DNA from 2 places in the Pseudomonas sp. LRF_L74 genome. Region 2 is predicted to be linked to the other one. Evidence: riboswitches for the same ligand, from Rfam matches in the RefSeq annotation. Region 2 holds a riboswitch; the other holds the start of a gene.

The links. A riboswitch is a leader RNA that binds a small molecule or an ion and turns the genes downstream of it on or off. The one in region 2 is predicted to bind manganese.
Region 1: another riboswitch for manganese. It lies ahead of ACSZPK_RS10995 (TMEM165/GDT1 family protein); the one in region 2 lies ahead of mntP (manganese efflux pump MntP).

What each region holds. Positions count from the first base shown of each region.
Region 1 covers NZ_CBFFRH010000003.1:514,878-518,641, forward strand. Annotated here, with positions in the region: gene ACSZPK_RS10985 (2-hydroxyacid dehydrogenase) at 1-571, shown strand, start outside; gene ACSZPK_RS10990 (methyltransferase) at 793-1,788, shown strand; yybP-ykoY riboswitch at 1,826-2,007, shown strand; partial or broken gene ACSZPK_RS10995 (TMEM165/GDT1 family protein) at 2,033-2,605, shown strand; gene ACSZPK_RS11000 (M48 family metallopeptidase) at 2,688-3,503, opposite strand.
Region 2 covers NZ_CBFFRH010000006.1:459,322-463,085, forward strand. Annotated here, with positions in the region: gene ACSZPK_RS17860 (HPP family protein) at 1-50, shown strand, start outside; gene ACSZPK_RS17865 (LysR family transcriptional regulator) at 66-1,010, opposite strand; gene mntP (manganese efflux pump MntP) at 1,253-1,816, opposite strand; yybP-ykoY riboswitch at 1,825-1,996, opposite strand; gene ACSZPK_RS17875 (OprD family porin) at 2,140-3,486, opposite strand.

The sequences.
Region 1 (3,764 bases), on a different contig from region 2:
ACACTGGCAGCAGGCGTCGCAGTTCTGCCTGCTGGACTTTCCCATCGTCGAGCTGGAAGGCAAGACCCTCGGCCTGCTCGGCCATGGCGAACTCGGCAGCGCTGTCGCCAGGCTGGCCGAAGCCTTCGGCATGCGCGTGCTGCTCGGCGCCCTGCCCGGCCGGCCAGCTCGCGCGGATCGCATTGCCCTGGATGAATTGCTGCCACAGGTCGATGCCCTGACCCTGCATTGCCCGCTCAACGAGCACACCCGCAACCTGATCGGCGCCCGCCAGATCGCGGCGATGAAACCCAACGCGTTCCTGATCAACACCGCGCGTGGCGGCCTGGTCGACGAACAGGCACTGGCGGACGCCCTGCGCGCCGGCCATCTCGGCGGGGCCGCATTCGATGTGTTGAGCGAGGAGCCGCCGCGCAATGGCAACCCCTTGCTGGCCGCCGATATCCCACGCCTGATCATCACCCCGCACAATGCCTGGGGCAGCCGCGAAGCGCGCCAGCGCATCGTTGGCCAGTTGGCAGAAAACGCCCAGGCGTTCCTGGCCGGTGCACCGAAGCGGGTGGTCGGCTAACAGTCCGTTGAAAAACGTAGGCGAGGCAGTCAGTGCAACACCGATGGCGGCCCCGCAAAAACAGGCGAAAAACGGACTGGGCTCGCATTCGAGTTTACGCGCTGTAAATGAGCATTTTGATTGGACTCGCACACGAGCCTGTTTTTAACGCTGCAATGACAACGTAGGTAGTTTTTCAACGGCCTGCTAAGCTACGCGCCCTTTGAATACAAGGCCTGGCCATGGACCCTAGAAGCGAAGTACTGCTGCGCAACATCGAACTGTTCCAGGGCGAAGTGCTCCTGGCCGGTCTAGCGGCGGACGACCTCCTGGGGCAATTGCCCAACGCCCGTGGCTGGTCCTGGCACGCTGGCGAACAGGCGGCGATCGAGGCTCGTTTCGCCGGGCGCAGCCACTTCGGCACCGAAGCGCCGACAGGTTTCGCCAGTGCCGCTCTGTTTCTGTCCAAGTCTCGCGACCTGGCCGACTACCTGCTGCAATCCCTGGCTGCGCGACTGCCCGGCGGCGAGTTGTTCCTGGTTGGCGAAAAGCGTGGCGGCATCGAGCGGGCGGCCAGGCAACTGTCCGCCTTCGGCCGCCCACGCAAGCTGGATAGCGCACGCCACTGCCAACTCTGGGTCGTCACCGTGGAAAACGTACCTGCGGCACCGGTGCTGGAAAACCTGGCCAAGCGCTACAGCCTTGAACTGAACGACGGCCCGCTCGAGGTCATCAGCCTGCCGGGCGTGTTCAGCCATGGGCGCCTGGACCGTGGCAGCGAGCTACTGCTCGAACACCTCGGTGCGCTTCCTGCCGGGCACCTGCTGGACTTCGGCTGTGGGGCTGGCGTACTCGGATCGGCTCTCAAGCGCCGTTATCCGGGCAGCACCCTGACCCTGCTCGACGTCGATGCCTTCGCCGCCGCCAGCAGTCGCCTGACGCTTGCCGCCAATGCCCTCGAGGGCGACGTCATCTGTGCCGATGGCATCCACGCCGCCCCCGAAGGGCTGAGTGCGATCATCAGCAACCCGCCCTTCCACGACGGCGTACACACGGCTTACCAAGCGACCGAAGACCTGCTCAGCCACGCCGCTCGCCATCTGCGCCCCGGTGGCGAACTGCGCATAGTCGCCAACAGTTTTCTCAAGTACCCGCCGCTGATCGAACGGCACCTGGGCCCCTGCCAGGTGCTGGCCGAGGGCAGCGGCTTCCGTATCTATCGAGCCACGCGCAACTGAAATCGGCTTGCCCTGGCCGGCCGGCTTGGGCAAAATCCTGCCCGTCCTAGGGGAGTAGTCTCCCACGAGCGCCCTGCTCGTCCGGCACGCGTCAACATGCTTGGTCCACAGACCATGGTGCGTGCAACCCAAGTCAGCCTTCGGGCCTGCGGTTTGACAAGACCTATGACATGCAATGACCTGGTCCGGGGTGGGCAGGCCTGCGTGTCATGAGCGATCTGTCGTCCCGCCCCCTGGAAGCTCGATGCTGGAATCGCTGTTCATCCCCACCGCAGTGGTGGCCCTGGCCGAAATCGGTGACAAGACGCAATTGCTCGCCTTGCTCCTGGCCTGCCGCTTCCGACGCCCGTGGCCGATCATCGGCGGCATGCTCGCAGCGACCCTGGCCAATCATTTCGCAGCGGGCGCGATAGGTAGCTGGATCGCCGGCGTCCTCTCCGAAACGATGCTGAACTGGGCCCTGGCGGCCTGCTTCAGCGTGGTATCCCTGTGGACACTGGTGCCCGACAAGCTCAACGAAAACGGCTCCATGACCGGCCGCTATGGCCCGTTCCTGACCACCCTCGTCGCCTTCTTCCTGGCAGAGATGGGTGACAAGACGCAGATCGCCACAGTCATGCTGGCAGCTCAGTACCCACACTTCCTGATGGTGGTGATCGGCACCAGCCTGGGCATGCTGATCGCCAATGTCCCCGTGGTGCTGGCCGGCAACTTCGCCGCCGAACGGCTTCCCCTCGCCCTGATCCGCCGCATCGCCGCCCTGGCGTTCATGGTCCTGGCCGTCTATGCCGCCTGCCAGGCGCTGGGGATTGGCGGCCAGGAGGCACAAGCGGCCGATCCGGCCATAACGCAAAAGGCCGGCATCCTGGATGCCGGCCTTGTTCAAGACGAAGCGTCGTTTACGAGCGCTTGGCTTGCTCATACAGCGGCATGACCTTGGGAATCGCCGCCTGCAGCGAGGAGATACGGCTGTTCGACGATGGGTGCGTACTCATGAACTCCGGCGGGGCACCGCCGCCGGCCTTGCTCATCTTCTGCCACAGGCTGATCGCTGCGTTCGGGTTGTAGCCGGCACGGGCAGCCAACTCCAGGCCGATGATGTCCGCCTCGTTCTCGTTGGCCCGGCTGTTGGGCAGGGTCATCAGGTATTCCACGCCGACGTTGGCCAACTGCAGGTTGCTGTCGCCCAGGCCGAAAGCCGAGCCCAACTGGGTCGCGACCTGCACGCCTTGCGCCTTGGAATAGGCCTCACGACTGTGCTCGCGCAGGGCGTGGGCGATCTCATGGCCCATCACCGCGGCGATCTCGTCGTCGGTCAGTTTCAGTTGGTCGATCAACCCCTTGTAGAAGATGATCTTGCCGCCAGGACCGCAGTTGGCGTTCAACTCGTCGCTGTCGATCAGGTTCACTTCCCACTGCCACTGGGCCGCATCCGGACGAAACACCGAGGTCTGCGCGATCACCCGCTTGCCGATCGCCTGCAGACGCTTGGCGTCGCTGCTACTGGTATCCAGCACGCCTTTGTTCGAAGCCTGGCTCAGGGTCTCCTTGTAGGACTGCGCATAAGCCTGGTTGATCTCCGTACTCGACACCGGGAACAGGGTGTATTGCTTGCGATCGACACCAACCGCGCCGCCACTGGTGGTATCCATCGCCTGGCAGGACGCCAGGGAAATGCAGGCAGCCATGACGGCCAGACGAAACTTGCTATGCATGGGGCTCTCCGTTTCCAGACAAGACGCGCATGCTACGGCGACCTTTTGGGCGAGACAACACCCGCGCGACGGTCACGTGACGAAATACATACAGAGGGTTACAAGCTGTCTACATTTCACGCTGCGTTATGGGTAGGCCGCCTTGAGGCAGAAGCGGACGTTCGTGCGATGACCGTTATTACTCGGTGTATTTAGCCGTCATTCCCGCGAAGGCGGGAACCCAGAAGCGCCTTTTATTTGGGCTCCCGCCTTCGCGGGAGT
Region 2 (3,764 bases):
CGTTGGTCCTGCTGGTGGTCAGTTGGGGCTATCGCAAAGCCAGGCGTTGAAAGCACCTGTCACGGTCAGGACGCGACCGTGACAGGCATTCGCTTGGCGATTTCCGGCAAGAAACTATCCGCCCAGGCCTGCAGGTCGAGGCTGTCGAAGCTGCGCAAGGCGGCTTCGAGCAGGGGGCCCTGCACGGATTGGTCGCGCACGATCAGGCCGATGTCCCGTTGCAGGCCGGGAGACAGTGGACGGACGCATAACTGCCCGACGATATCCGCCTGACACAAGATGCTGTGCGGCAGGATGCTGTAGAAGCCTGCGTGGCGAATGTGCGCGCAGAGGGCTGTCAGCGAGTCGGTCTCTACCTGTGGACGGATAGTCAGGGCCTTGGTCGCGAACACGTCGTCGATGCCCCGGCGGCATTGCAGGTTGGTGGTCAGCATGCACAAGGGCAGGGCGCTGACCTGCTCCCAGGACACGGGTTCGGTCGAGTCGAACATCGTTTCACTGGCGGCGACCAGCACGTAGTGTTCGCGCAGCACCGTACTGGCGCTGTAGTTGGCCAGGCGCTGGTCGTCCATGTAGCTCAGGCCCAGGTCCAGTTCGAACTCGTTGATCTTGCGCAGGATCTCTTCGGCGGACAGCGTATGGATCTCATGGCGCATGCGCGGATAGCGGCCCAGGCAGCATTGGGTGAGCATCGGCACCAGTGGCAGCGCGGCCGGGATCACCCCCATGCGCAGCACGCCGACCGGGTCGTTCTCGTCGGCGCGGGCGTCCTGGCGCAGTCCTTCGCAATCGGCCAGCACGCGACGGGCCCAGGCCAGCACGCGCTCGCCGTCCTTGGTGAAGCCTTCGAAGCGTCGTCCACGCTGCACGATGACGATGCCCAATTCCTCCTCGATGCTGCGGATCGCCCCGGAAAGCGCCGGTTGGGAGACATGGCAGGCCGCGGCGGCACGGCCGAAGTGTTTTTCCTGGGCCAGGGCGACGAGGTAATTCAGTTGTCGGATGAACATGGCAGTGAACTCCAGGTTCGAGGCTTGGTGGCCGACACATCACGGCTGCCGCGCTCGGGCGACGCTGTTGTTGTTCTAGCGTGCCTGGAAGGTTGGCTCGGGCACAGGGGGCAGTATCGCTATATTCATATGCATATAGCGAGAGGTATCGAGTGGCTCTCGAGAGGATGGGGGATTTGCCTGGCGGCCCCGGGGAGCACAAATGAATGCTCCATCCAGGCCCGCCAACGGCGCTCAGGCCATCAGCCTGCGAGGTGTTCGTAGAGAATGGTGACGCCGACCAGCATCAGCACGATGCCGCCGATGATCTCGGCACGTTTGCCAACCATGGTGCCGAGTACGCGGCCGAGCATCACGCCGATGGTGACCATGGTCATGGTCGCCAGGCCGATGGCCAGGGCCGCGACGAAGATGTTTACGTCGACGAAGGCTAGGCCCACGCCGACTGCCAGGGCGTCGATGCTGGTGGCGAAGGCGGTGACGGCGAGCACCAGGAAGGAGTGCTGGTTGGGTTTTTCCTCTTCTTCGTCATCGTGCTTCACGCCGTTGTAGATCATGTGCAGGCCCAGGATGATCAACAGGGTGAAGGCGATCCAGTGGTCCCAGTTCTGCACGAAGCGGGACGCGACGTTACCGATACCCCAGCCGATCACTGGGGTTATGGCTTCGATCACGCCAAATATCAGGCCTGTTCGCAGCGCCTCGGTCAGCTTGGGTTTATGCAGGCTCGAACCTTTGCCGATGGCTGCCGCGAAGGCGTCCGTCGACATGGCCATGGCCAGGAAAAGAAGGGAAATCAGGCTCACGGGTTACTACCAGCCGGGCTATGAGTACAGCGACATACCCACGCGCCCGACTTTAGGCATGGATAGGTCGCTGGTCTCACCAACCGCGAGCGGTGTCCGTACCATGGCAACAAGCCAAGAATGTTGATACGAACGCTGCGCAAAGCATGCCGCAGCAGGTTACTCCCCAACGAAGGCGGGCATCATATCAAGGTGCTGTTGAAAAAGCATGACAAGGCTTACGACTTTTGGCCGTGCCGTGCGCCTCCTGCTTGACCATGCGCGCAGTCGAAGGCAGTGCGCACAGGCCATGAAATGAATGTGTGTTGCCCTGCCCTCGTCGCCTAGAATTCGCCGCCAAGCGGGTATTCGACCGCCACCCGGATCTGCTCGCCATCGAGTTCCGCCTGGGCGGTATTCGCCCGATGCAGGTTGTGCTGCACCGACAGGGCCAGGTTCTTGGCGACGCCGCTCTGCATCACGTAACGCGCCAGCAGGTCGCGCTCCCAATGCCTGCCGCCTTTGCCATAGCCCAGGTAGGCGTAGCCGCCGCTTGGATCGACATGCGTGCCATCGATGCCGCTGCCCCGTATGTATGCCGCCCTCAGGGTCAGGCCCGGTATGCCGAAGCGGGCCATGGCCAGGTCGTAGCGCACTTGCCAGGACTGTTCGTTGGGTGCGTTGAAGTCGGACATCTGCACCGAGTTGCCGATGAAGATCGCGCCACGGGTTACGTAGTCGAACGGTGTATCGCCGTCGACATGCTGGTAGATCAGGCTCAAGGCGTGCGGGCCATTGGCGTAGCGGCCCATCAGGCTCCAGGTGGTGTTGTCGATCTTGCCGGAGTAAGCCTTGCCGGTATTGGTGGTGCGATACAGGTTCAGGTCGAAGGACAGGTTCTGTGCGTCGTCCAGCGCTTGGCTGAAGGCGAGGTTCAGGTAGTGCTGGCGCCAGCTGGCCTCGTAGACCGAGGTGTAGAGACTGGCACTGAGGTTTTCGATGCCGCCGTACACCGCGCCAGCCAGGTCGAAATGCTTGCCTTGGCGGCCGTTAGAGTACGTCACCACGAAGCCGCGATCATGGCTGGAGGCGTTGCGGTCGGTGCTCTCGGTGAAGTGTCCGGCGACCAGCTTGAGCTCGTCGATCTCGTTGCTGGTGAGAAAAAAGCCGGTGGCGGTTTCTGGCAACAGGCGGCTGTCGGACGAACTGAACAGCGGCGTTTTCACCCGCTGTTCGCCGTAGCTGAGTACGGTCGAGGAGACGCGCAGCTTCAGCGCGGCGCCCGCGCGTGCATAGTCGTCTTTCGGCTCGCCCGCGTTGTCGAGGCTGAGCAGCCGTGCCTTGCCGGTGCGGCCGCCACCGCTGTCCAGCTTGAGACCGTAGTAGGCGTGGGCATCCACACCGACACCGACAGTGCCCTGGGTGAATCCCGATTGAAAGGTGCCCATCAGGCCGTAGGCCCATTCCTCGGCGTAGCCATTGTGCTCGCTGGCCGCTTTGTAGGTGTTGCGTGCCGAGCCGTTGCGCCCGCCGTTACGGTATTCGCGGTTGTCGTAGACGCTACGGTTGAGCAGGTTCCATGTGCCGTCTTCGAGGAATCCGTTGGCCTGCTCCTGGGCCGAACGGGCGACGGCCTCGGTGCACAGGGTCATGAGTGCTGGCAGTAAGGCCAGCCGGCCGAGCGTGTACATGGCGATTTCCCTGCTGCGCGATACGGTCGATGATCTGTTTGAAGCGGTCCTCGGCCCAACTGCTCGGGCTTGTGGCAACGGCGGGCGTGCCGGCCTGGACCAGCATGACCATCGCCAGGCTCCCGGGAGGTTCTCCCCGTGACATCGCTGGAGCAGGCTCGGCGCCTACCGTTGTGGTGTAACGCTCATGGCCGGGCGTTATCGGATGTGCTTGATTCATATGTTATACGGTAACTACTATTTCCAGTGCTTTGAAATGGCTCATCCAGCCTGATCGT